2 regions of the Labrenzia sp. R5_0 genome follow, and region 2 is predicted to be linked to the other one. Evidence: predicted binding sites of a transcription regulator. Region 2 holds the regulator's gene; the other holds the start of a gene.

The links. The regulator HrcA, encoded in region 2, represses chaperone genes, less so after heat shock. The targets are predictions, from matches to a motif close to GTTAGCACTCNCNNNNNGNGAGTGCTAAC.
Positions count from the first base shown of each region.
Region 1: groES (co-chaperone GroES) is a predicted target of HrcA. The motif match lies at 6,486-6,514, and genes of this name have one in related genera.

Region 1 covers NZ_JAGHRK010000003.1:938,002-949,397, forward strand. The annotation lists gene J7447_RS19710 (efflux RND transporter periplasmic adaptor subunit) at 1-805, opposite strand, end outside; gene J7447_RS19715 (SlyX family protein) at 949-1,161, opposite strand; gene J7447_RS19720 (glutathione S-transferase N-terminal domain-containing protein) at 1,362-2,066, shown strand; gene J7447_RS19725 (hypothetical protein) at 2,084-2,287, opposite strand; gene J7447_RS19730 (YceI family protein) at 2,391-3,065, opposite strand; gene J7447_RS19735 (isocitrate lyase/phosphoenolpyruvate mutase family protein) at 3,271-4,062, opposite strand; gene groL (chaperonin GroEL) at 4,403-6,043, opposite strand; gene groES (co-chaperone GroES) at 6,098-6,385, opposite strand; gene J7447_RS19750 (hypothetical protein) at 6,664-7,230, opposite strand; gene J7447_RS19755 (sigma-54 dependent transcriptional regulator) at 7,412-8,902, opposite strand; gene J7447_RS19760 (hypothetical protein) at 9,117-9,923, opposite strand; gene J7447_RS19765 (EAL domain-containing protein) at 10,300-11,396, shown strand, end outside.
Region 2 covers NZ_JAGHRK010000004.1:110,674-122,069, reverse strand. The annotation lists gene J7447_RS20430 (ActS/PrrB/RegB family redox-sensitive histidine kinase) at 1-1,382, opposite strand, end outside; gene secB (protein-export chaperone SecB) at 1,581-2,081, shown strand; gene moeB (molybdopterin-synthase adenylyltransferase MoeB) at 2,222-3,025, opposite strand; gene hrcA (heat-inducible transcriptional repressor HrcA) at 3,122-4,195, opposite strand; gene rph (ribonuclease PH) at 4,367-5,080, shown strand; gene rdgB (RdgB/HAM1 family non-canonical purine NTP pyrophosphatase) at 5,092-5,730, shown strand; gene hemW (radical SAM family heme chaperone HemW) at 5,746-6,900, shown strand; gene phaZ (polyhydroxyalkanoate depolymerase) at 7,182-8,810, shown strand; gene J7447_RS20390 (glycosyltransferase) at 8,974-9,666, shown strand; gene J7447_RS20385 (DUF2852 domain-containing protein) at 9,831-10,253, shown strand; gene J7447_RS20380 (SprT family zinc-dependent metalloprotease) at 10,464-11,201, shown strand; gene J7447_RS20375 (EamA family transporter) at 11,212-11,396, opposite strand, start outside.

The sequences.
Region 1 (11,396 bases), on a different contig from region 2:
GAAGCAGCGCGTCGTCCTTCTCCGAGGTGACGATATTGATCTCGGCTGTCATGCCGATGCGCAGCGGGGTGTCTTCCGGGAGATCGAGATAGACCCGGTAGTTCTTCAGCACCGGATCGCCTTTCGGAGTGATGCTGGCAACTTCCGCTGTCAGTTCCTTGCCTGGAAAGGCGTCTGCACGGATCAGGGCCTTGTGACCCTTGGCGACCTTGGGAATATCCTCCTCGTTGACTTCCGCCACCAGTTGAAGGGGAGAAGGCTGACCGATCCAGAAGAGAATTTCACCGGGTTCGGCGACTTCCCCCACCGACCCGTCCGCCCTCAGAACCATGCCGTCCATGGGGGCCACGATGACATAGTCGCGCAGCCGTTCCTTCTGGGCCGCGGTGATGGCGTTGATGCGGATCAGTTCGTTCTGGGCCTTGTCGTAAACCTGCTGGCTGACGACACGGCGTTCCAGCAGTTGCAGCGCACGTTCCTTGTCGGATTGTGCCAGCTCCTGGCGGGCTTCCAGTTCGGCAAGCGTCGCACGGGCATCGCCGCTGTCCAGCTCCGCCAGCTGGTCGCCTTTCTGGACCTGGTCACCCTCGCAGCCGCACAGCGAGACGATCCGCTCGCGGATGATGCTGGTAACCTTCGCCCATCGGACGGGTTCAACGACTGCGGTGGCATAGACCACTTCCGCCGCCCGCCCGGTCGTCGGCATCACGGTCTGCACTTCCGGCGGTTTCTTGAACCACCAAAGTGAGCCCGCGATAGCTCCCGCGATCAGCAGAACAAATATCAAAAGTTTTAAAAAGCGCATGGCACACCCTTGCCGGATCTGCCGCCACAATAACGTTTCGAGCGAGGAACGCCATGGCCTGGATCAAATGAGGATGCCTGCGCGCAAAGGCTGGCCGGACGTGTGCCTCAAGAGCGCGATCAGGTAGCGCCCTTCGTCGAAGATCAGTAATGCGGCGGCTTTTCGATCTGGTGGCCGGGCAGAACGTTCTCCATCAGTTCCGTGACCTGGTCCGTCATGTTGGTGACGAGCCGGTTGAGCCTGTCCAGCTGGCGTCCCTGATCGAAGACGACCGTATTCAGTTCATCAATGGTGTTGAGCGCATGAGCGAGATCGATCTCGAGCTTCTCGATTCGGGCTTCTTTGTCGTCCGCCATGGGTGTCTCCTGCGTCGTCCTGGGGCAATGTGGCTTCTTTCGGCACCCGCCCGATGTCTGTCGAGGCAGGTATATTGCGGCGGCGGCGAAACACCAACTCTCATTGTCGGCGGACTGTGAGTTTGCGCCCGGCGAAGCTGCGCTATATCTATGCGTAATCCTGACAGGGGTCGGGACCTGCAATCCCTAACGAGGGCTCCATGACCGATCTGTCTGACTTCGAGATCTCCCGCAAATGGCCTGCCAAACACGCCGACCGTATTCAGCTCTATTCGCTGCCGACGCCCAACGGCATCAAGGTTTCGGCAATGCTGGAAGAAACGGGCCTGCCATATGAGCCGCATGTGGTCGATTTCGGCAGCAATGACCAGTTGAGCCCGGAATTCCTGAAGCTCAATCCGAACAACAAGATCCCGGCAATCATCGATCCGCACGGTCCAGGCGGCGAGCCGTTGCCTTTGTGGGAATCCGGCGCGATCCTGATTTATCTGGCGGAAAAGTCGGGCAAGTTCCTGCCGCAGGAGCCGGCAAGGCGCGCCGAAACGCTGCAGTGGCTGATGTGGCAGATGGGTGGCTTTGGCCCGATGGCGGGTCAGTTGGGCTTCTTCCACAAGTTCGCGGGCCGGGACTATGAAGACCGTCGGCCTTTCGAGCGATACCGGGACGAGACGAAACGCCTGCTTGGCGTTCTGGATCGGCAGCTGGATGGGCGCGATTTCATCATGGGGAGCGACTATTCCATCGCAGACATGGCCTGCTGGCCCTGGGCGCGAAATCTCAACGGCTTCTACGAGGCCGGCGAGGTGACCGACTTCGCGTCCCACACCAATGTGGTTCGCTGGGTCGACACCTGCATGAGCCGTCCGGCAAGCCAGAAGGCGGTCAACATTCCCTCGCGCGACTAAACGTGAAACGGTGTCGATCAGGCCAGGAAGACGACCGAAGTCAGCAATGCCAGCAGCAGGATGATCACCGCTGCGACCCGCCAGATGGTGCCATATCTGGAAACCGGGGGAACCTGGGATTCCAGTTCCTGATCCGTCTGGGCATCCTGGGCGATCGTCCTGTTGAGTTGATCGGCATTCTCATACTGGTCTGACGCAGTCTGTCGCATACTCTGTGCCATCGGTCTCTCCATGGTTCAATTCTAGGAAGAAAACCGTCAGAGGCGGCTAAGGTTCCGAAAACCGTGTAAGACGGTCACGCATGAGGAACGGATGCTGACCGGATTACTGCGCTTCAGCCTCTTTCAGTGGTGGGCCGCTGAACTCCGTTTCGATCACGAACTCAACATCATCCCCCACCCCGAGGTTGGAGCCTTCTGGCGGAAGTCCGTAGGACATGCCGAAATCGGACCTTCTCAGCGTACCTGTTGCGGAAAATCCGATCCGAGCCTGTGGGTCGTAAACCGCCAGGCCCGGATAACCGCCGTTGAAACGCACGTCGAGCTCAACTGGCCGCGTTTCTCCCCTGAATGATAGGTCGCCTGTCACGACGGCAGTTTCAGCGCCGGTCAGTTCAATGCTGGTCGAGCGATAGGTGATCTTCGGGTGATCTCTTGCATTCAGCCAGTCCGGGCCAAGCAGCATGTCGCGAAAGCCATCGGGTGGCGTTGCCGTCAGATGCAGGGATGCGACGTTTATGTCGACGCTCAGGCTGGCGTTGGCCGGATCAGCGGGATCGAGTTCCAGTGCGGCGTCAAAGTCAGCAAAGGACGCGCTGTAGTACGAAAAGCCGAGGTGATTTGCCCGGAAGACGAGCGTCGAATGGAATTTGTCGATCTTGTAACTGCCTGCCGGTAGAGCCGTCGCGGCGTCACCAGCATTTGCAGCAAGTGATGGCAACAGCACCGCTGCGACACCGCAAAGGGCGGACAGAAAACGAAGTCCCGGGGACAGTGGCATAGTGGTTCCTCTATTGACCGGAAGTTGGAAACAGCGGTGTGTTCAGGCCGATTTCAGGTGCAGCCGTGGCTGATTTTCCTGTGGCCATAGCCAGTGGTCTTGCCGATCGGCCATCAGGCAATCAAAAGATACCGACCAGTTGGTATGTTGTCAATCTTGCGGCCCTGATCTGTCGCCGGGCGAAGAGGGTGTTGGGCTTTGGCATCTAACAAAGCCTTGACCAGGCGGGAGCAGCATCAAGGTTGGTAAAATCTCCCGCGGCGATGGTTTGACCCAGTATATTGATCGCATTGAGAGCCGCGCGGGTAAATGATCCGCCAAGACTGATCCGCCGCACGCCAGCGTCTGCGAGCTGGTCGAAGGACAGGCCCGTTGCGCCTTGCCCGATGACATGGTTGACCGGAACAGGTACCGATGCGCAGACCGTCCGTATGGCTTCAAGATCAGGTAGGCCCGGGGCGTAGACGACGTCTGCCCCTGCTTCGGCAAAAGCGGACAGACGGCGAAGAACCTCATCGAGGTCATAGGCTCTCTTGCTGAGACCATCGGCGCGAGCCGTCAGGACGATCCCGGATTTCCGGGCCTCCAAGACAGCGGCGTCAACGCGCTCGAGAGCTTCGGAATATGGTCTTATACGACCGGGATTGGACGTGTCGCGATCTTCTATCGAGATGCCGGCAAGCCCGGCTTTCGCGGCACGTGCGACCGTCTCCGCGACACCTTCCGGTGTGTCTGCAAAACAGTCTTCGCCGTCCAGCGTGACGGGAAGGCCAGTTGCACGGGACAATGCCGATGCGTGGTCGATCGCTTCCTGCCTGGAAATTTGCCGGGAACTATCGCGCCGGCCTGTCGTGAAGGCATATCCCGACGACGTGGTGGCCAGAGCCTTGAAGCCGCAGTGCGCCAACAGCTTGGCGGATACGACATCCCACGGGTTGGGCACGATAAAGCACCCGGTCTCGTGCAGTTCTCGAAAGACATTGGCTAGGCTGGACATTTGAAGGATGCGCGAAGAGGAGGGCTATCTTGGACCGATATGAAAACACAGAGGTAGCAAGAAGGGCAAGTGCGCTGCTTGGTTGAGCTGCTGTTCAATTTTCTGAAAACCACCGCCGCCTCCCGTGCCGCAAGGTGGCACAAGCGCGAGATGATGGGTGGCCAAGAAAAAGGGCAGTCCGAAGACCGCCCTTTCTGTAAAGCTTGTGAGCTTTGGGCTTCTTGGAAGCACGTGCCGCCCCCCGTGCCGCGAGGCGGCACAAGCATGAGATGATGGGCGGCCAAGAAAAAGGGCGGTCCGAAGACCGCCCTTTCTGCAAAGCTTGTGAGCTTTGGGCTTCTTAGAAGCCCATGCCGCCCATGCCGCCCATGTCGCCGCCCGGCATTGCCGGAGCGTCTTTCTTCGGCAGTTCAGCAACCATGGCTTCGGTGGTGATCAGCAGACCAGCGACGGAAGCTGCGTCCTGCAGAGCAGTACGGACAACCTTGGTCGGGTCGATGATGCCAGCTTCGATCATGTTGACGAACTGTTCGGTCTGAGCGTTGAAGCCGAAGGACGGGTCGTCGTTTTCCTGGATCTTGCCAACAACGATGGAGCCTTCGACACCAGCGTTTTCAGCGATCTGACGGATCGGAGCTTCCAGAGCGCGCAGGACGATCTTGATACCAGCTGCGATGTCGGCGTTGTCGGAGGCCAGGCCTTCGACTGCCTTCTTGGCGCGCAGCAGAGCGGTACCGCCACCCGGGACGATGCCTTCTTCAACGGCAGCGCGGGTTGCGTTCAGAGCGTCGTCGACGCGGTCTTTTTTCTCTTTCACTTCGATTTCGGTCGCACCGCCAACGCGGATAACGGCAACGCCGCCTGCGAGCTTTGCAAGACGCTCCTGGAGCTTCTCACGGTCGTAATCGGAAGTGGTTTCTTCGATCTGAGCCTTGATCTGGGAAACGCGGCCGTTGATGTCGTCCTTGGAGCCAGCACCGTCAACGATGGTGGTGTTTTCCTTGGTGATGGACACCTTCTCGGCGGTGCCGAGCATGTCGAGGGTCACGTTTTCCAGCTTGATGCCGAGATCTTCGGAGATAACGGTGCCGCCGGTCAGGATCGCGATGTCTTCCAGCATGGCCTTGCGGCGGTCGCCGAAGCCCGGAGCCTTGACAGCAGCAATCTTCAGGCCGCCACGCAGCTTGTTGACGACGAGGGTAGCAAGTGCTTCGCCTTCAACGTCTTCAGCAATGATCAGCAGCGGACGGGAAGACTGAACAACAGCTTCCAGGATCGGCAGCATGGCCTGCAGGTTGGAAAGCTTCTTCTCGTGCAGCAGGATGTACGGCTTTTCCAGGTCAGCCATCATCTTGTCAGCATTGGTGACGAAGTAAGGAGACAGGTAGCCGCGGTCGAACTGCATGCCTTCAACGACTTCGAGTTCGGTTTCGAGGGACTTTGCTTCCTCGACGGTGATCACGCCTTCGTTGCCGACTTTCTGCATGGCTTCGGCAATGTCCTTGCCGACCTGCTCGTCGCCGTTAGCGGAGATCGTGCCGACCTGTGCAACTTCACCAGAGGTGGTGATGGTCTTGGAAGCAGCGGTCAGAGCCTTGACGGCTTCAGCAGCAGCAAGATCAACGCCGCGCTTCAGGTCCATCGGGTTCATGCCGGCTGCAACAGCCTTGGCACCTTCCTTGACGATGGCCTGAGCCAGAACGGTCGCGGTGGTGGTGCCGTCGCCAGCGATGTCGTTGGTCTTGGAAGCCACTTCGCGCACCATCTGGGCGCCCATGTTTTCGAACTTGTCTTCCAGTTCGATTTCCTTGGCAACAGACACACCGTCCTTGGTGATGCGCGGTGCGCCGAAAGCCTTGTCGAGAACGACGTTACGGCCTTTCGGGCCGAGGGTCACCTTGACGGCGTTTGCGAGGGTGTCGACACCACGCAGCATGCGCTCACGTGCGTCGGAGGAGAATTTTACTTCTTTAGCAGACATGTGATCGTCTCACTTTTTTGGAACAGGTTGAAATCAGAAGCGGTTCGCGGCTGGTTACGCGATCACGCCCATGATGTCGGATTCCTTCATGATCAGGAGGTCTTCACCGTCGATCTTGACTTCGGTGCCGGACCACTTGCCGAACAGAACGCGGTCACCAGCCTTGACGTCGAGCGGAACGATCTCGCCGTTGTCCTTGCGGGCGCCGGTGCCGATGGCGATGATTTCGCCTTCCTGCGGCTTTTCCTTAGCGGTGTCCGGAATGATGATGCCGCCAGCAGTCTTTGCTTCAGAATCTACGCGGCGAACGACGACACGGTCGTGCAGTGGACGAAATGCCATAACACTGTTTCCTCTCATGAGCGCGCCCCACGCAATAGGCAGCGCGCGAGACATGAACATTGGGTTGCGTTGCACGGAAGGAAATTGCCTCCCGTCACCAATTAGCACTCCTTAACAGCGAGTGCTAACAGCGCCATGGATTTATGTAGCTGTGCTCAGCTTGTCAATGCTTTGTGACGAGAATTTAATCGCAATCGGTCGCGTTGCGCCTATGGGGTAGTCAACAGACCGGGGAGGCGGAATTATGGCGTCGCTGTTACGGTGTCAGCGAGCCCGGCTCAATTCGCGCCGGAAACGCTGAAAGGCAGTGTAAAGGCGCTCGTTTTGCCACCGATTTCGTCGGTGAAGCTCGTTTCCAGCTGGTAGTCGCCGACCGGCAGGCCGCTGAACTGAAACGTGAGGGCCGCGGAAAGTTCACGCTGCTTGGACCGGCCGCTGCCGGAAAAGGTCGCGAAGTTCTCCTGTTCGGCCAGAACCTGGCCGGATTTGGTCAGCAATTTGTAGTCCGCGGTCAGCTCATAGGCATAACCGCCTTCGGTTTCCTGAAAGCCGTAACCGACCGGTTCCGCGTAGACAGACAGCGCTTCACCATCGGCAAACGTTGCATCAGCGCGCGGCGTATACTCGCCATATCCGGTGCTCGGGCTGGAAGCGAAGGTTGCGGCCGTGAACGAAAGACCGGCGGCCGTCCATGCCTGGTCATAGGCGGCAAGTGCGTTCTGGAAAGCTTCAGGAGGGCTGGCGGGGGATTGGGCCTGCGCGGACAGCTGTCCAGCAGACAGTCCGGTTGCAATCAGAACAGCAGACACCGTCTGCCGAAAAGCACATTTTCCCACCAGCATCATCTATATCCCCGCACGCCTTTAAATCTTGTCGTTTTCAGCGATTTTGCCGATATAAACCGACTTGTCCGATTAAACAAGGCAATGTGTGCGGCGCGGTAAACGCCGGATTTAGCTGTGCTCTACTCGTTATCCGCGAAAGTAGAAAACCCGATTGCGGTTAACGTGTCGCCTGTCCGGGCATTTACATGCTGCGGGCTGTCCAGGACTGGCGCTTTCGGTAGATAGTGGAAGGGCTGATCTCAAGGGCTGCTGCCGCCATGGCGATGTTGCCGTCAAAGGCATCAAGAGCGTCTTCGATGATACGCCGCTCCTGGGCCCAAAGCGGCTCGATGGTTCCGAACGGCCGGCTTGGCGGCGCCACGCGCGATCGCTCGCGGGACAGGTCGATCAAGGTGCCCGGCCGGCTGCTCTGGTCACGAATGATCAGCGGCAGCATGTCGTAGGTGACCGCGGCACCGTCATTCATGACAACGATCTGCCGGATGGTGTTCTCAAGCTGGCGGACGTTGCCCGGCCAGGGATAGGAAATGATCCGCGCTTCCGCGTCCGCATCAAATCCTCTGAAACCGCGCCGTTCTTCCGCCGAATAGCGTTCAAGGAAGGTTTCGGCGAGCGGCAGGATATCGTCACGGCGCTCTCTGAGAGGCGGCATGTGGATCGGCAGCACGTGCAGCCGGTAGTAAAGGTCTTCGCGGAAGCGGCCGGCGGATATTTCCTGAACCGGGTTCCGGTTTGTGGCGCAGATGATGCGCGCGTCCACCTTGCGGGTATGTGTGTCGCCGAGGCGCTGGAACGTCCCTGTCTGCAGGAAGCGCAACAGCTTGCTCTGCAGGAGAAGGTCCATCTCGCCGATCTCGTCCAGGAACAGCGTGCCGCCATCGGCCTGTTCGGCCGCGCCCGCACGGTTGTCTGCAGCTCCGGTAAAGGCGCCGCGCACGTATCCGAAGATCTCGCTTTCAATGAGGTCTCGCGGAATGGCCGCGCAGTTCAAGGTGACGAAACGGTTGGACCGGCGCTCGGATAATTCGTGAACCGCAGCAGCGCACAGTTCCTTGCCCGTTCCGGACTCTCCGGTAATGAAGACCGGAGCCTGCGACGGCGCCATGCGACCGATCTGGTCGTGGATGTCGCGCATCTGGGCGGAGGTGCCCACCAGGCGGTTCGTTCCGGAGCTTTCGGTTCTGATGTGTGCCGCGCGAAGCGGAGGTGCGGATAGCTCCGGCATTGAAACGACAGGCTGGACACTCTGCGGTGCTGCGGGAGCAACCGGTTGAACGGGCCTTCTTTGTTTCAGCTGGAAGGAAATCTTGGACGCAAGCGCATCGAGCGAGAAGGGCTTGGTCAGGAAATCATGGGCTCCGGCGCGCATTGCACTGACGGCCCGCGAGACAGACCCCTTGGCCGATACCGCGATGATGACTGCCTTGGGACAGCGGACCGCATAGGCTTCCAGGGCTTCGTCGCCACCGATGGTTTCCAGATCAATGATCAGAATGTCGGTGGTCTTGTCTGCAAGGTCCTGCAGGCAGGACGAGGATTCCGTGTACAGGATGGGGTCCGTACAGGCATGAGACAGCTTGGCGCAGACCGCAGAGGTGCGGGCAGCCTCGGAGGCCGTTGCGTCAAGTACGCGTACTATAACAGGCAGCTCTTTGCCCTCATTACTCCCCATTGCTGGGTAACTCCCATCGCTGGATACGGGTCATTCGAATATCGAAAGATTCGTCAATTTGATAATTCTCCGAACAGGGTAAACAAAGCGTTGTCAGATGACGCAAATTGCAGGCGATCTTCGCTTTCGGCACAGAAAAGGGCCGAAGTGAGCAAAATATTCCAGCTCAGGCGGTGTGTGGTGGATATGTCGAAGACCGGTCAGACCTGAGAAATCAAAGGCCGGCCGAAAGGTATCCTGCCAGGAAACTGGCAAGGCAGAGGGCGAACACCAGCCAAAGGTCAACGGGATGTGCCAATGCGCGTTGCAGCTTTCGCAAGACTTCCGGAAGGCCGGTTTTACCCGGTGCATTGGTTCCGGTGCGCACGGCGCGCGCCGGCGGCCGGAAGGCATCATGCTCGTCCACGGTTCCCGACACCCCACCTGTTTCGAGGTGCGGATGAGCCATCGTTTCCGGCGCGAAGTGTTTACCGGCCAATTCCCCGTCTGGCACGTCTTTGGCGGCAAGGTCTGCTGCACAATCCGGCAACGACCCGGCGTGCGCCGGTTGAAACTCCGGCGCGTAGCTGCCTTTGGGAATGGTGATGCGCACCGGGTCGTTTGCACCGGACCCGGCATAGTACTTCTCTAGCCTGCGCCGCAGCCGGGCGGCCTCGACACGTACGATAGGGTCCGTCACCGGATTGAAGTCTTCCGGCCGCCCGAGCGCTTCGACCGCGATCGTATAGCCTTTGATCTTTTCCTGTTGTCTGTTCAACGTGGCATGCACGACAAACCCCAGGAAGGCGCGCAGTTGGGGCGCGGACTGGAATTCGGAGCTTTTCAGGGTGTTGATGAGCGCGGCCTTGATCTGCTCGTCGCAGGGAAGCTGCTCCTGCACTGTGTTCGGGGCCGCCGCTTCACCTGACTTGAGAGAAGTTGAGGCCTCGGGTGCGGGGCGGTCCTTGGCAGGCTGGTCTATCTTCGCATCCGGCGCATTGTCGCGCGGTGCCCGATATGTCGTTTGTTCGGCTGCATGCATATCAGCCCCCTGCTAGACCTGTTGACTGATCCGCCGTGAAGTAGCTTCCCTTACGTAAATTTAGACGAAGTACTACCGAATGCAACGGTCAAAAAGTCATGGGGACGTCATTGCCCGGTGCGTCCAGCGGGTGAGTGGGAGACTTGTGGTTGTGAGCTGTTTGAGACACTGTGAACGCTGCGTGAGGAGCGAAAAACGCCGAAATACCGTGACGCATCAACCATAGTCGGGGACAAGTCACGGATTCCATACCGCAAGGCGGTTGTAGATTCGGCCACGCATGGTTCTTAAGGCATGATTAACCAGTAACTTTTGATTCGCGTTGGAACTTTCGAATACCATGGGGCGGACAGGGACCATATTCGTAGCAATTTGCATGGCCGTGATCGCGCTGTCGTCTGCGACAGTTCTGGTCTTCCAGTTCGGACGGCCGTTCGGCGAAGCTGTTTCCCTGTCGCTTGCGCTCATGTGCACCATGATCCTGATCCACCTGCTGATCGGTCGTGCACGCGACCGCGGCGCGGTGAGTGAGGCGGTCGACCGTCTTGAAGAGCGCATGGCGGATCTGGACGAGGATGTCGGCAATCTCGAAGGCAGGCTCACGGGCATGGAACACACCATGCCGCGCCGTACCCGCGCCGAAATCGACCCTCTGTTTGCTGAAGTTGAAGTTCTGGGCACCTTGGTCAAGCAGATGGCCGAGGCCATGTCCGACCTTGAAGCGAGGGTCGAGGACCAGCAGGCCATCGCACCGCCGCCGCAGATGCCAAGCTTGCCACGTTATCAGCAGCCGCAGGAGACCTACCAGGAAGAACGCCGGTCCACCTATCAGGCGCCGCAGAACTGGCCTCCGGTTCAGCAGCCTGCGCAGGCCCCGCAGCGCCAGCAGCACGCCCCGGCGTCCTTTTCTCATGAAGCGGACAACGGCATGCAGGAGCCCTATGCGCCAGCGGCTGCACCGCGCCGGGACATGAACGATTTCGATCGACGCTATGGTGTGCACGCGCCGCGTCTCGAGGATAAGCTGGGTCATGTTCCGGTCAAGGAACAGCCGAACCACCAGCAGCAGGATTACGCATTCGAACTGCCGAATGAACCCGACCAGCGCCTTGCCGCACGTACCGCGATGCCGGCCGAAAAGCCGAAGCCGAACATGGCCATGCGTGAACTGATCACGTCGGCACTCAATGCCAACAGGGTGGAGCTCCACCTGCAGCCGATCGTGACACTGCCGCAGCGCCAGGTGAAATACTATGAAGCCTTCACTCGACTGCGTGATAACGGTGGCAACCTGATCGAAGCATCGGCTTTTATTCCGGAAGCGGTTCTCTCGGGCCAGATAGCCCGGATCGACAATCTGCTGCTGTTCCGCTCCATCCAGGTCGTGCGCCGCCTGACCTCGCGCAATCGCAATGCCATCCTGTTCTGCAATATCTCGTCGCAGTCGCTGGTTGACGAAACTTTCTTCCCCGG
Region 2 (11,396 bases):
CCGGATGGATTCACGGGCACAGCATGCATTGTTTGCGCTTTATTGCCGTTATGGGGTGAAAAAGCCGTTTCGTCCACTCTGCCGTCCTGTTCAAACACCTTGCGCGGCCAGCTTACGCGGATATGAGCCCCTGTCTGGGGTGGGGCCGAATTTTCCAGATGCAGCTTGGCACCCGTGCGTTCCAGCAGGGTTTTGGCAATGAAGATGCCAAGACCAAGCCCTCCGCCGGTGCCGCGTTGCGGCGACTTTCCGCCGCGCACGGAAACGTAGGGGTCGCCGATCTTGCCCAGAATTTCGACCGAAAAACCGGGACCGTCGTCCTTGATGGAAATCGAGAGTGTCGTTTCGTCCCAACTGGCGGACACATCGACGCGGGTCTTGGCGAAGTCGACGGCATTTTCCAGCAGGTTGCCAAGTCCGTAACGGATTGCCGCGTTTCGTGTACCCACCGGCTCGGCGCCGGTACCGGACCCGGTGGAGTGGATCGCAACGCCCGTGCCCCGGTGCGGGTCGACCACATCTTCCAGCAGTTGCGACACCGGCATGCGCTGGTAGGTCCGGTCCTCCTCGCTCGACAGGCTCGTGAGCTGACGCAGGATGGACCGGCAGCGCTCGGCCTGTGAGCGGATCAGGTCCACGTCCTCGGCCCTGGGGTCGCTCGCCTCGAATTCGTCCGTCAGTTCCTTGGCCACCAGGTAGATGGTGGCAAGCGGTGTGCCGAGCTCATGCGCGGCCGCGGTTGCCAGTCCGTCAAGCGCGTTGAGATGCTGCTCACGGGCAAGCACGAGTTCGGTTGCCGCAAGCGCATCCGCCATCTGGCGGGCCTCTTCGGCCACCCGGAACGCATAGATCGCCATGAAACCGAGCGTGGAGACGAGTGCTGTCCAGATGCCGACGGAATAGACGATCGGAAGCGAGAAATCGTCGCCCACCGGCCATGGCAGAGGCAGGTGGAAAACCGCAACCAGGCTGGCGCAAACCGTGGCCAGAATACCGAGGATCACCGTGTAACGGGCTGACAGGCCTGTCGCGGACACCATCACCGGCGCCATCAGCAGGAACGCGAATGGATTGCCCAGACCGCCGGTCAGGAACAGAAGCCCGCTCATCTGCAGGATGTCATAGGCAAGCTGCAGGGCTGCGGCGCGTTCCGACAGGCGCATGGCCGAGGGCCAGCGGATCTTCAGGAAGATGTTGAGCCAAGCGGACAGGGCCACCATGGCAAAGGCAGGTCCGGCCGGCGTCGGATAGCCCAGACCGACATGCACGACCAGGAGCGCTGCGGACTGGCCGCCCACGGCAAGCCAGCGCAGGCGCACCAGCGTGTCGAGTTTCAGGCGCCGGTGCGGCAGGGTGATATTGGATGTCGGTTGTTCGTGCATCTGGACTTCTTGGAGAACGGCAACTTCCCTCTTTTGAAGCGGATTCCGGCGGCTGGCAAGGCCGGGGCTCTTGTGCCGACAAGGCGTAAGTGGTAGCCACCCGCTAACACGGCTGTCCGGATCACGCGGGCCGGCGGCCAGCCGGAGGGATTTAATAGCTCTTCATTTCAGATCAGCACCGCGCAACGGAATGAGATGATGACCGACACCAATGACGGCGGCGCGCAGCCGCAGGCGGAGAGCGCAGCAGCGCCGGGTATGCACATCCTTGGCCAGTACATCAAGGACCTGTCTTTCGAAAACCCGAATGCGCCGCGCTCCCTGGCACAGGGCGACCAGCCGAAGCTCGATATCAACGTCAACGTCGGTGCCCAGCAGATCGGTGACGACCAGTTTGAAGTCGTCCTGACCCTGACCGCCAAGGCAGAACGCCCGGACATGGTGATGTTCAACGTCGAGCTGGTCTACGCAGGCCTGTTCAAGATCACCGGCGTGCCGAAAGAGCACATGCATCCGTTCGTGATGATCGAGTGCCCGCGCATGATCTTCCCGTTCGCCCGCAACATCCTTTCCGAAGCGACCCGCAACGGCGGTTTCCCGCCGCTGATGCTCGACCCGATCGATTTCGCTCAGCTCTACCGCCAGAACATGGCCCAGCAGGCCGCTGCCCAGCAGGCGACTGAGCAGAAGCCGAACTAAGGTCGGTCAGACCACAGTTTCACGGAACCCGTCCCGGGCAACCGGGGCGGGTTTTTGTTTGCCCGAAAGACTGTCCGGTCAGACGTGAGGGAAGCGGCCAACAGCAGGTTTCTCACTCCCTGCGGGAGGGCGATCTCGTATCACGCCTCCTCCAGCAGCTCCGCCCAGGTTTTTGGAGTGTCGCCGTTGAGGGGGTTCTTCGCGGAACGCTTGTAGCGAATGGTTTCCATGCGCACGGTTCTGGCGTCGAAGAGGATCATCCGTCCAACCAGCCCCTCGCCCGTTCCGGTCAGCTCCTTCAGCACTTCCATGGCCTGCATGGCGCCAATGATGCCCGTCAGCGCACCCAGAATGCCGGCCTGGGCGCAGGTCGGCAGCAGGCCGTCGCGCGGCTTTTGCGGGAAGAGGCAACGGTAGGTCGGGTTGGCCGTGCCGTCCGGGCCGGTTTCAAAGGGCTTCAAGGTGGTCAACGAGCCGTCGAACTGGCCAACGGCGGCCGTCACCAGCGGTTTTTGCGCAAAGAAACAGGCATCGGACACCAGGTAGCGGGTGTCGAAATTGTCCGACCCGTCCACCACGAGGTCGTAACGGGAAACGAGCTGCATGGCATTGTGGCCGGCAAGGCGGGTGGGGTGCGGCTCGACCTTCACATTGGGGTTCAGTCGCGCAATCGCTTCGGCCGCACTGGCAACCTTGGGCTCACCCAGCTGGTCGGTATCGTGGATCACCTGCCGCTGCAGGTTGGAAAGAGACACCGTGTCGTCGTCGGCAACGCCCAGCGTGCCGACACCGGCGGCTGCCAGATATTGCAGCACCGGCGCGCCGAGGCCGCCGGCACCGATCACCAGCACGCGTGCATTTTTCAGCTTCTGCTGGCCGGCACCACCGATCTCCTGCAGCACGATGTGGCGGGCGTAGCGTTCCAGTTCGGCGGGCGAAAGCATGTCAGGTCCTGTCTGGCTGGTCTCGGGTACACATGGGGGTGGCGGCGGCGGCAGGTCAAGCCCGTACCCGCTCGGGAAATCCGGTCTCCGGCAGGTTTATCCGAGTATCCGGCTGACCAGCCGGGCGGTGTAGTCGACCATCGGGATCACCCTTGCATAATTCAGCCGGGTTGGTCCGATGACACCGAGAACACCGACGATACGCTGGTTGCTGTCCCTGTAGGGCGACACCACCAGGGAGGATCCGGACAGCGAGAACAGGTTGTTCTCCGAGCCGATGAAAATGCGCACCCCGTCGCCCTGTTCGGCAAGACCCAGCAACTGGATAAGATCCTTCTTGCTTTCAAGATCATCGAACAGCAGGCGAATGCGCTCCAGATCCTCAACGGCGTCCAGATCGGTCAGGAGATTGGACCGGCCCCGCACGATCAGCGTGCCCGGATCGGTGGCGCTTTCCCCGCCCCAGACCGCAAGACCCGCATCAATGACCTTCTGGCTCAAGAGATCCAGTTCGGCCTGGTCCGCATCGCGGACCTTTTCCAGTTCGGAGCGGATTTCCGACAGGGTTCTGCCCTTGATCTGGGCATTCAGGTAGTTGCTGGCCTCCACCAGAGCCGAGGACGGCAGGTCACCCGGCAGATCGACAACGCGGTTCTCGACGGACCCGTCTTCACTGACGAGGATCGCCAGGGCCTTCAGCGGTTCGATGCGCACGAATTCGATATGTTTCAGCCGCATGTCCGACTTGTGGGTCAAGACAACGCCGGCGCCCATGGACAGGCCGGACAGCATCTGACTGGCTTCCGTCAGCACCTGCTCGGCCGAATTCGCCTTTTGCGACGCCCGCACCTGGGCATCGATCGCCCGGCGCTCGTCCTGGGTCAGGTCGCCCACTTCCAGAAGGGCATCAACGAAGAACCGAAGCCCGATTTCGGTCGGCAGCCGGCCTGCGCTGGTATGCGGCGAATGCAGCAGGCCCATATGTTCCAGATCAGACATCACGTTGCGGATTGAGGCAGGGGACAGCGAAATGCCGAGCTTGCGCGAAACGTTCCGGGACCCGACGGGTTCGCCGGTCTCCAGATAGGTTTCCACGATCGAACGGAAGATTTCACGGGATCTCTTGTCGAGGTCGCTGAGGCTCAAGGCTTGTTCTCCGAATGTGACCACTCACCGGGGTCGACCGGGCTTTCATCAAAAAGATATAGGCGCAAAAGGGGGCTTGCGTGAAGTATCACAACGCAAGGCCTTTACGGCGAAGGAAGTTGGGGTCTACAAGGCCCCAACGAATACACTGGAGAAACGGCGGTTTTTCCGGAACGAAAGTCGAAAGGGATATGCATGCGTCCGTCCAAACGCGCAGCCGATGAACTCCGTGCGGTCACACTGGAGCGCGGGGTCTCCAAACATGCCGAGGGGTCCTGCCTCGTCAAGTTCGGCGACACCCACGTTTTGTGCACCGCCAGCCTGGAAGAGCGGGTTCCGCCCTGGTTGCGCGGACAGAACCGCGGCTGGGTGACGGCTGAATACGGCATGCTGCCGCGCGCCACGGGCGACCGCATGCGCCGCGAAGCCAGTGCCGGCAAGCAATCCGGCCGGACGCAGGAAATCCAGCGTCTCATCGGCCGGTCGCTGCGCGCCGTCGTCAATCTGGAAGCCCTCGGCGAAAACCAGATCACTGTGGACTGCGACGTCATCCAGGCCGATGGCGGCACCCGCACGGCGTCCATCACCGGCGCCTGGGTTGCCCTGCGCGACTGCATCGAGTGGATGAAGGCCCGTGACATGGTCTCCGGCGAGGTCCTGAAGGATCACATTGCCGCCATTTCCTGCGGCATCTACGAAGGTGCTCCGGTGCTCGACCTCGACTACGCCGAGGACAGCACTGCCGAGACCGACGCCAACTTCGTTCTGACCGGGTCCGGCGGCATCGTCGAAATCCAGGGAACGGCCGAGGGTGCACCGTTCTCCGAAGAAGAATTCGGCAAGCTCATGGGCCTGGCCAAGCTGGGCATCGGCAAGCTGGTCGATCTTCAGAAAATGGCCATTCTCTAAGGGCGCAAACCATGAGCCATCGCAAGCTGGAACCGGGCAAACTGGTTGTCGCAAGCCACAACAAGGGCAAGATCCGCGAGATCAACGAACTGCTTCAGCCTTATGGCTTCGAAGTGATCTCCGCCGGAGAGCTGGACCTGCCGGAACCGGACGAGACAGGTGTCACGTTCGAGGAAAACGCAGCCATCAAGGCCCATGCGGCGGCCAAGGCTTCCCGCTTGCCGGCCCTGGCTGATGACAGCGGCTTCTGCGTTGCGGCACTGAACGGCGATCCGGGCATCTATTCAGCGCGCTGGGCAGGTCCGGACAAGGACTTCGCGATGGCCATGCGCACGATCGAGGAAAAGCTTCAGACCCTGGGCGCAACGACGGACGACAAGCGCCGGGGATCTTTTGTTGCCGTGCTGTGCCTGGCCTGGCCGGACGGCAGCGAAGAGTTCTTCCGCGGCGAGGTCGAGGGACAGATCGTCTGGCCGCCGCGCGGTACGCAGGGCTTCGGCTACGACCCGGTTTTCCAGCCGGATGGCCATGAGCGGACCTTCGGCGAAATGACCTCGGAAGAAAAACACGGCTGGTCAAAGGACGGATCCGCCCTTTCACACAGGGCGCGGGCATTCCAGCTCTTTTCTGCCGGCTGCCTGGAAGGATAAAAAGACGTGACAGGTGTGGGGGCAGCCGAAGGAGGCTTCGGCATTTATATTCATTGGCCGTTCTGCGCGGCCAAATGCCCTTATTGCGACTTCAACTCCCATGTCCGTCACCAGCCGGTCGACCAGGCCCGTTTCGCGGCCGCGTTCGAACGGGAACTCTCTCATTTCGCCGATTTGACGAAGGGCAGGACGGTTCAGTCCGTGTTTCTGGGTGGAGGCACGCCTTCGCTCATGGAACCGGCGACGGTGGACCGTATCCTGAAGGCGGTTTCCGATCGCTGGTCGATGGATGAGAACGTCGAAATCTCGCTGGAGGCCAATCCTTCGTCGGTCGAGGCCGAGCGCTTTCGCGGTTACCGGGCAGCAGGTGTCAACCGGGTCTCGCTGGGCGTGCAGTCGCTCATCGATACGGATCTGAGACTGCTTGGCCGCCTGCATGATGCGCGCACGGCCCGCACCGCCATCGAAACCGCGCGGGCAACCTTCCCGCGCCTGTCGTTCGACCTTATCTATGCCCGGCCGGGTCAGACACTGTCCGGTTGGGAACAGGAACTGAACGAGGCCATCGCGCTCGCCGCCGATCACCTGTCGCTCTACCAGCTCACGATCGAGGAAGGCACGCCCTTCCATACGCTGTTTCACGCCGGCAAGCTGAAGATGCCGGATCAGGATCTCGGCGCCGAATTCTATGAACTGACGCAGGATGTGACCGCCGCTGCCGGTCTGCCCGCCTATGAAGTCTCCAACCACGCCCGTCCGGGCGCCGAATGCCGGCATAACCTCGTCTACTGGCGCTACGGCGATTATGTCGGCGTCGGGCCCGGTGCCCATGGGCGCATCACGGTGGGTGTCAGCAAGCTTGCAACCGCGACCGAGCGCCATCCGGAAACCTGGCTGGAAAATGTCGAAAGCCACGGTCATGCATTGACCGAAAACGCCGGTCTTTCCGAAGAGGAGCAGGGCGACGAATTCCTGCTCATGGGACTACGGTTGACCGAGGGGATCGACCTGAAACGCTACGAGCGTTATGCGAGCCGCTCCATCGATCCGCTTCGTCTGGCAGCCTTGATCGAGCATGGCATGGTGGAAGAAATCGGGGAAAACCGCATTCGCGCAACCCGTGAAGGTTTTTTCGTGCTCGATGCGGTGGTCGCAGATCTGGCCGCCTGAGCCGTTCTGGAACGCCGTTAATATAATGCTACCAAATTGATTTAAATGTTCTATTGGGTCTTTTGCATTGCACAGTGATTTGGTGCGAAAATGTCTTTCGCCGCGATCCTGAGCACTTAGGCGCGTATTCACATACCAATTAGAAGTATTGCGGGCTGCAACAGGCATAGCTATCCTGTTGCAATGCAATAGATGGTGTAAGAAGAGACGGGCCGAAAAAAATGTTTACGAACAATGCCAATGGGGCCGGCACCAATTGGTTCAGCAAAGGAGAGACGTCTTTGCCGTTTTACCACCTTTACGAACTGAACCACGCCGCGATGGCGCCCTTCAGAGCTTTGGCCGACATGACCCGGCTCTACTTCCAGAACCCGCTGAATCCGCTGACTCATACCAGCTACGGCCGTTCGATCGCTGCCGGCTGCGAGGTGCTTGAACGCACGACGCGCCGCTACGGCAAGCCGGAGTTCGGTCTCAAGGAAACCACCGTAAGCGGTGTGCGTGTTCCTGTACGTGAAGTCAGCGTCTGGAGCCGTCCGTTCTGCGACCTGATCCACTTCGAACGCGGGGTCACGACGCACCGCAACGATCCGAAGATCCTGATCGTCGCGCCGATGTCCGGCCACTACGCCACGCTGCTGCGCGGCACGGTGGAAGCACTGATGCCGAATGCGGATGTCTACATCACCGACTGGATCGATGCCCGCATGGTTCCCGTGCAGGAAGGCAAGTTCGATCTTGATGATTATATCGATTATATCATCTCGATGCTGCACTTCCTCGGGCCGGATACGCACATTCTGGGCGTGTGTCAGCCGTCCGTGCCGGTGCTGGCAGCCGTCGCTGTCATGGAAGACCGCGAAGACCCCTATGTACCCTCCACGATGACGCTGATGGGCGGACCGATCGACACCCGCGTGGCGCCGACAGCGGTCAACGACCTGGCGGTTTCCAAGGGCATAGACTGGTTCAAGAACAACGTCGTCATGAAGGTTCCCTTCCCGCATCCGGGTTTCATGCGGGACGTTTATCCGGGCTTCCTGCAGCTTTCCGGGTTCATGAGCATGAACCTCGACCGTCACGTGACCGCGCATCGGGACTTCTTCCAGCATCTGGTGGAAGGCGACGGCGACAACGCCGAAAAACACCGCGACTTCTATGACGAATATCTCGCCGTCATGGACCTGACGGCCGAATTCTATCTGCAGACCGTCGAAACGGTGTTTATCGAGCACGCGCTGCCGAACGGCACCATGATGCACAATGGCCGTCTGGTCGATTGCGGCAAGATTACCCGCACGGCCCTTCTGACCGTTGAAGGCGAGAAGGACGACATCACCGGCCGGGGCCAGACCAAGGCGGCGCATAAGCTCTGCACCAGTCTGGACGACGACATGAAAGCGCATTACGAGCAGCCGAATGTCGGCCACTACGGCGTTTTCAACGGATCGCGCTGGCGGTCCGAGATCGCGCCGCGGGTCATGGATTTCATCCGCTCCAACCGTACGGACCTGCGCAAGCCTGCCGCCAGGGCACCGGTCGCCAAGGCCGCTGCCCCGGCTCCTGCGGCTGCCGCCGCACCGGCTGCGAAAGCAGCTGCCGCACCGGCCGTGAAAGCAGCGCCTGCGCCTGCCAAGGCCAAACCGGCTGCAAAGAGCAGCGGCAATTCGCTGGAGAGCATCCTGCTGACCAAGCCGGACGGTGCCGCGGATGATCTGAAATCGATTAGCGGTGTCGGCCCGAAACTGGAATCGGCTCTCAACGAAGCCGGTATCTTCCACTTCTGGCAAATCGCCGGCCTGACGGAAGAGCAGATCGAGGCCCTGGACACCAAGCTGGATTTCCGTGGCCGTATCGCCCGGGACAACTGGATCGAGCAGGCTCGCCAGCTTTCCGAAACGGTGAGCTGAAACAAGCATCGGTGAAGGCACCCACCATGGGTGCCTTTGGCCGCGTGCCTTTAACTTGTCCCAAAAAGTCCGGTTTCTGGCGGCAGGCAGCCTGCTGCTATTGATTCTGGCCTTTCGGCCCAATACAAGTGCCGGTCAGACAGCGAGGCCGGAGGTTTCAGTAGTGCTCAATATTTTTATTGGTTTCGATCCGCGTGAAGCGATTGCCTATCATGTTTGCGCCAACAGCCTGACCCGGCTTTCGAGCGACGTGCTGGCGATTACGCCGCTGTCGCTGCACAATTTGAAGACCTACAACGAGACCCATACCGACGGGTCCAATCACTTCATCTACACCCGCTTCCTGATCCCTAGCCTGATGAACTACAACGGCTGGGCGCTGTTCATGGACGGCGACATGATCGTGCGGGACGACATTGCCAAGCTGTTCGCCATGCGCGACGAGAGCAAGGCGGTCATGTGTGTCCACCACGACTACCAGACCCGGCAGACCACCAAGTATCTCGGCTCGAAGAACGAGAACTACCCGCGCAAGAACTGGTCCAGCGTGGTGTTGTGGAACTGCGGTCACCCGGCCAACAAGGTGGTAACGCCCGACTTCGTGATGAATGCCACCGGCGCGCAGCTGCACCGGTTCACCTGGCTGGACGACGAGCTCATCGGCGAGCTGCCGAAGGAATGGAACTGGCTGCCGGATGAATTCGGCCCCAACCCCGACGCGAAACTTCTTCACTTCACGCTCGGCACGCCCTGCTTCCACGAATACGCCAACGCGCCGATGGCGGCTGAATGGCACCGCGAGAAGCTCCTGGCGAACTATTCGGCGCAACATGTGATCGACGGCCCATTCGACTGATCCGTTTCGCATTTCACATATAAATCAATGAATTAGACCTGGTCTGCAACTTTGCAGGCCGGGTTTTTCGTTGCGGGAATTCTGTGATCCCTGTCACGAATCCTTGAAGGAGCCTGCAATCGTCCCCACTTGGAAAGTCGTGGATGTCTGAAATGGATAGGACGATGACAACAGCCAAAAGTTGCATGATCAAACCTGCCTGGACGCCGGTAACTATCGGCCTGATGGTGCTGGGATTCGTGGCATTCTGGCCGCTTGGCCTTGCCATGCTTGCCTACATTTTGTGGGGCGACCGCTTTGAAGGCATGCTCCGCGATGCGAAAGATCAGTGGCGGGGCAGCCCGCTGAAGGGAGCCTTCGAGCAGATGAATACGACTGCCTATGCCCGCACGGGCAACGTCGCATTTGACGACTATCGCGAGCGCGAACTGAAGCGACTGGAAGAAGAGCGTGCCAAGCTCGACACCATGCGCGCCGAGTTCGATGATTTCCTCCGCGAATTGCGCCGCGCGCGCGATCAGGAAGAATTCGATCGCTTCATGGCCAATCGGGGCCGCAGCACTGGCGACGAAGCCACACCGCTGTAAAGTCTCCTCCTCCCGGATCCGTTCCCCGACGGCCAGACCAAGAGCGGCGCCTGAAAAGGCGCCGCTCTTGTCCGTTTCAGAACAGCCAGAATTGCAGCCGGCCTTCAGAAAGCCGGAATCTCAATCAATTTCCCCCCTTTAGAATTGCCGCGAAATCGCTCGCAAATTCGCTAAAATCGGAACAACTGATTCGATGGACCTTCGCCCTTGATGTTTCTCCGCGCCGGCAAGAAAACGCTGCCCGACCATATCGAGATCCAGACCGGTGCCAGTGCCGTGCGCATCCGCCTCAAGGCCAATCCGCGCGCGCAGCGGTATCTTCTGCGTCTGCCGGCCGACAGGTCCGGTCCGGTGCTGACCGTCCCCAAGGGCGGCGATCTTGCCCGTGCCGAGCGGTTCGCGCGCCAGCACATCGACTGGCTGATAGAGCGTCTGCAGGACAGGGCGGACCACGTCACGTTTCTGCCCGGGGAAATCGTGCCCCTGCGCGGCGAGGATCACGTCATCGTGCCAACCGGCAAGCTGCGCGGGTTGATTACCCTTGGCCGGAACGACGCCGGTTTGCCGGCGCTGTTCGTGCCGGGGGCTGAAGACCACATCCCGCGCAAGGTCACCACCTGGCTGAAGGAACAGGCCCGGGCGGACCTCTCGGCCCGCACAACACTCCACGCCACAACCATCGGCAAGAAGGTCGCGGCCATCAGCATTCGCGACACCACCAGTCGCTGGGGGTCTTGCGCCTCCAACGGACGACTTTCCTTTTCCTGGCGGCTCATTCTGGCACCAACGGAAATCCTCGATTATGTCGCGGCCCACGAGGTGGCGCATCTGAAGGAAATGAACCATTCGGCGCGCTTCTGGCGCCTGTGCGAACAGCTTGCCCCGCAAACACCGAAGGCTCGCGTCTGGCTGAAGCAGAACGGGGTTCGCCTGCACGGGTACGGCTGAAATTGCCTTCCTAGCCGCCCGACCGGCGCAGGCGCGCTGCAGACGGCCAACCGAACAGGTTGACGCAAAGACCCGATACCACCAACGCTGCCGCGCCCAGTTTCCACGGCTCCAGGGGTTCGCCCAGAACAAGGGCGGCTGAGAGCATGCCTACGATCGGTACCAGCAGGGTGAAGGGCGCCACGGTCGCCGCCG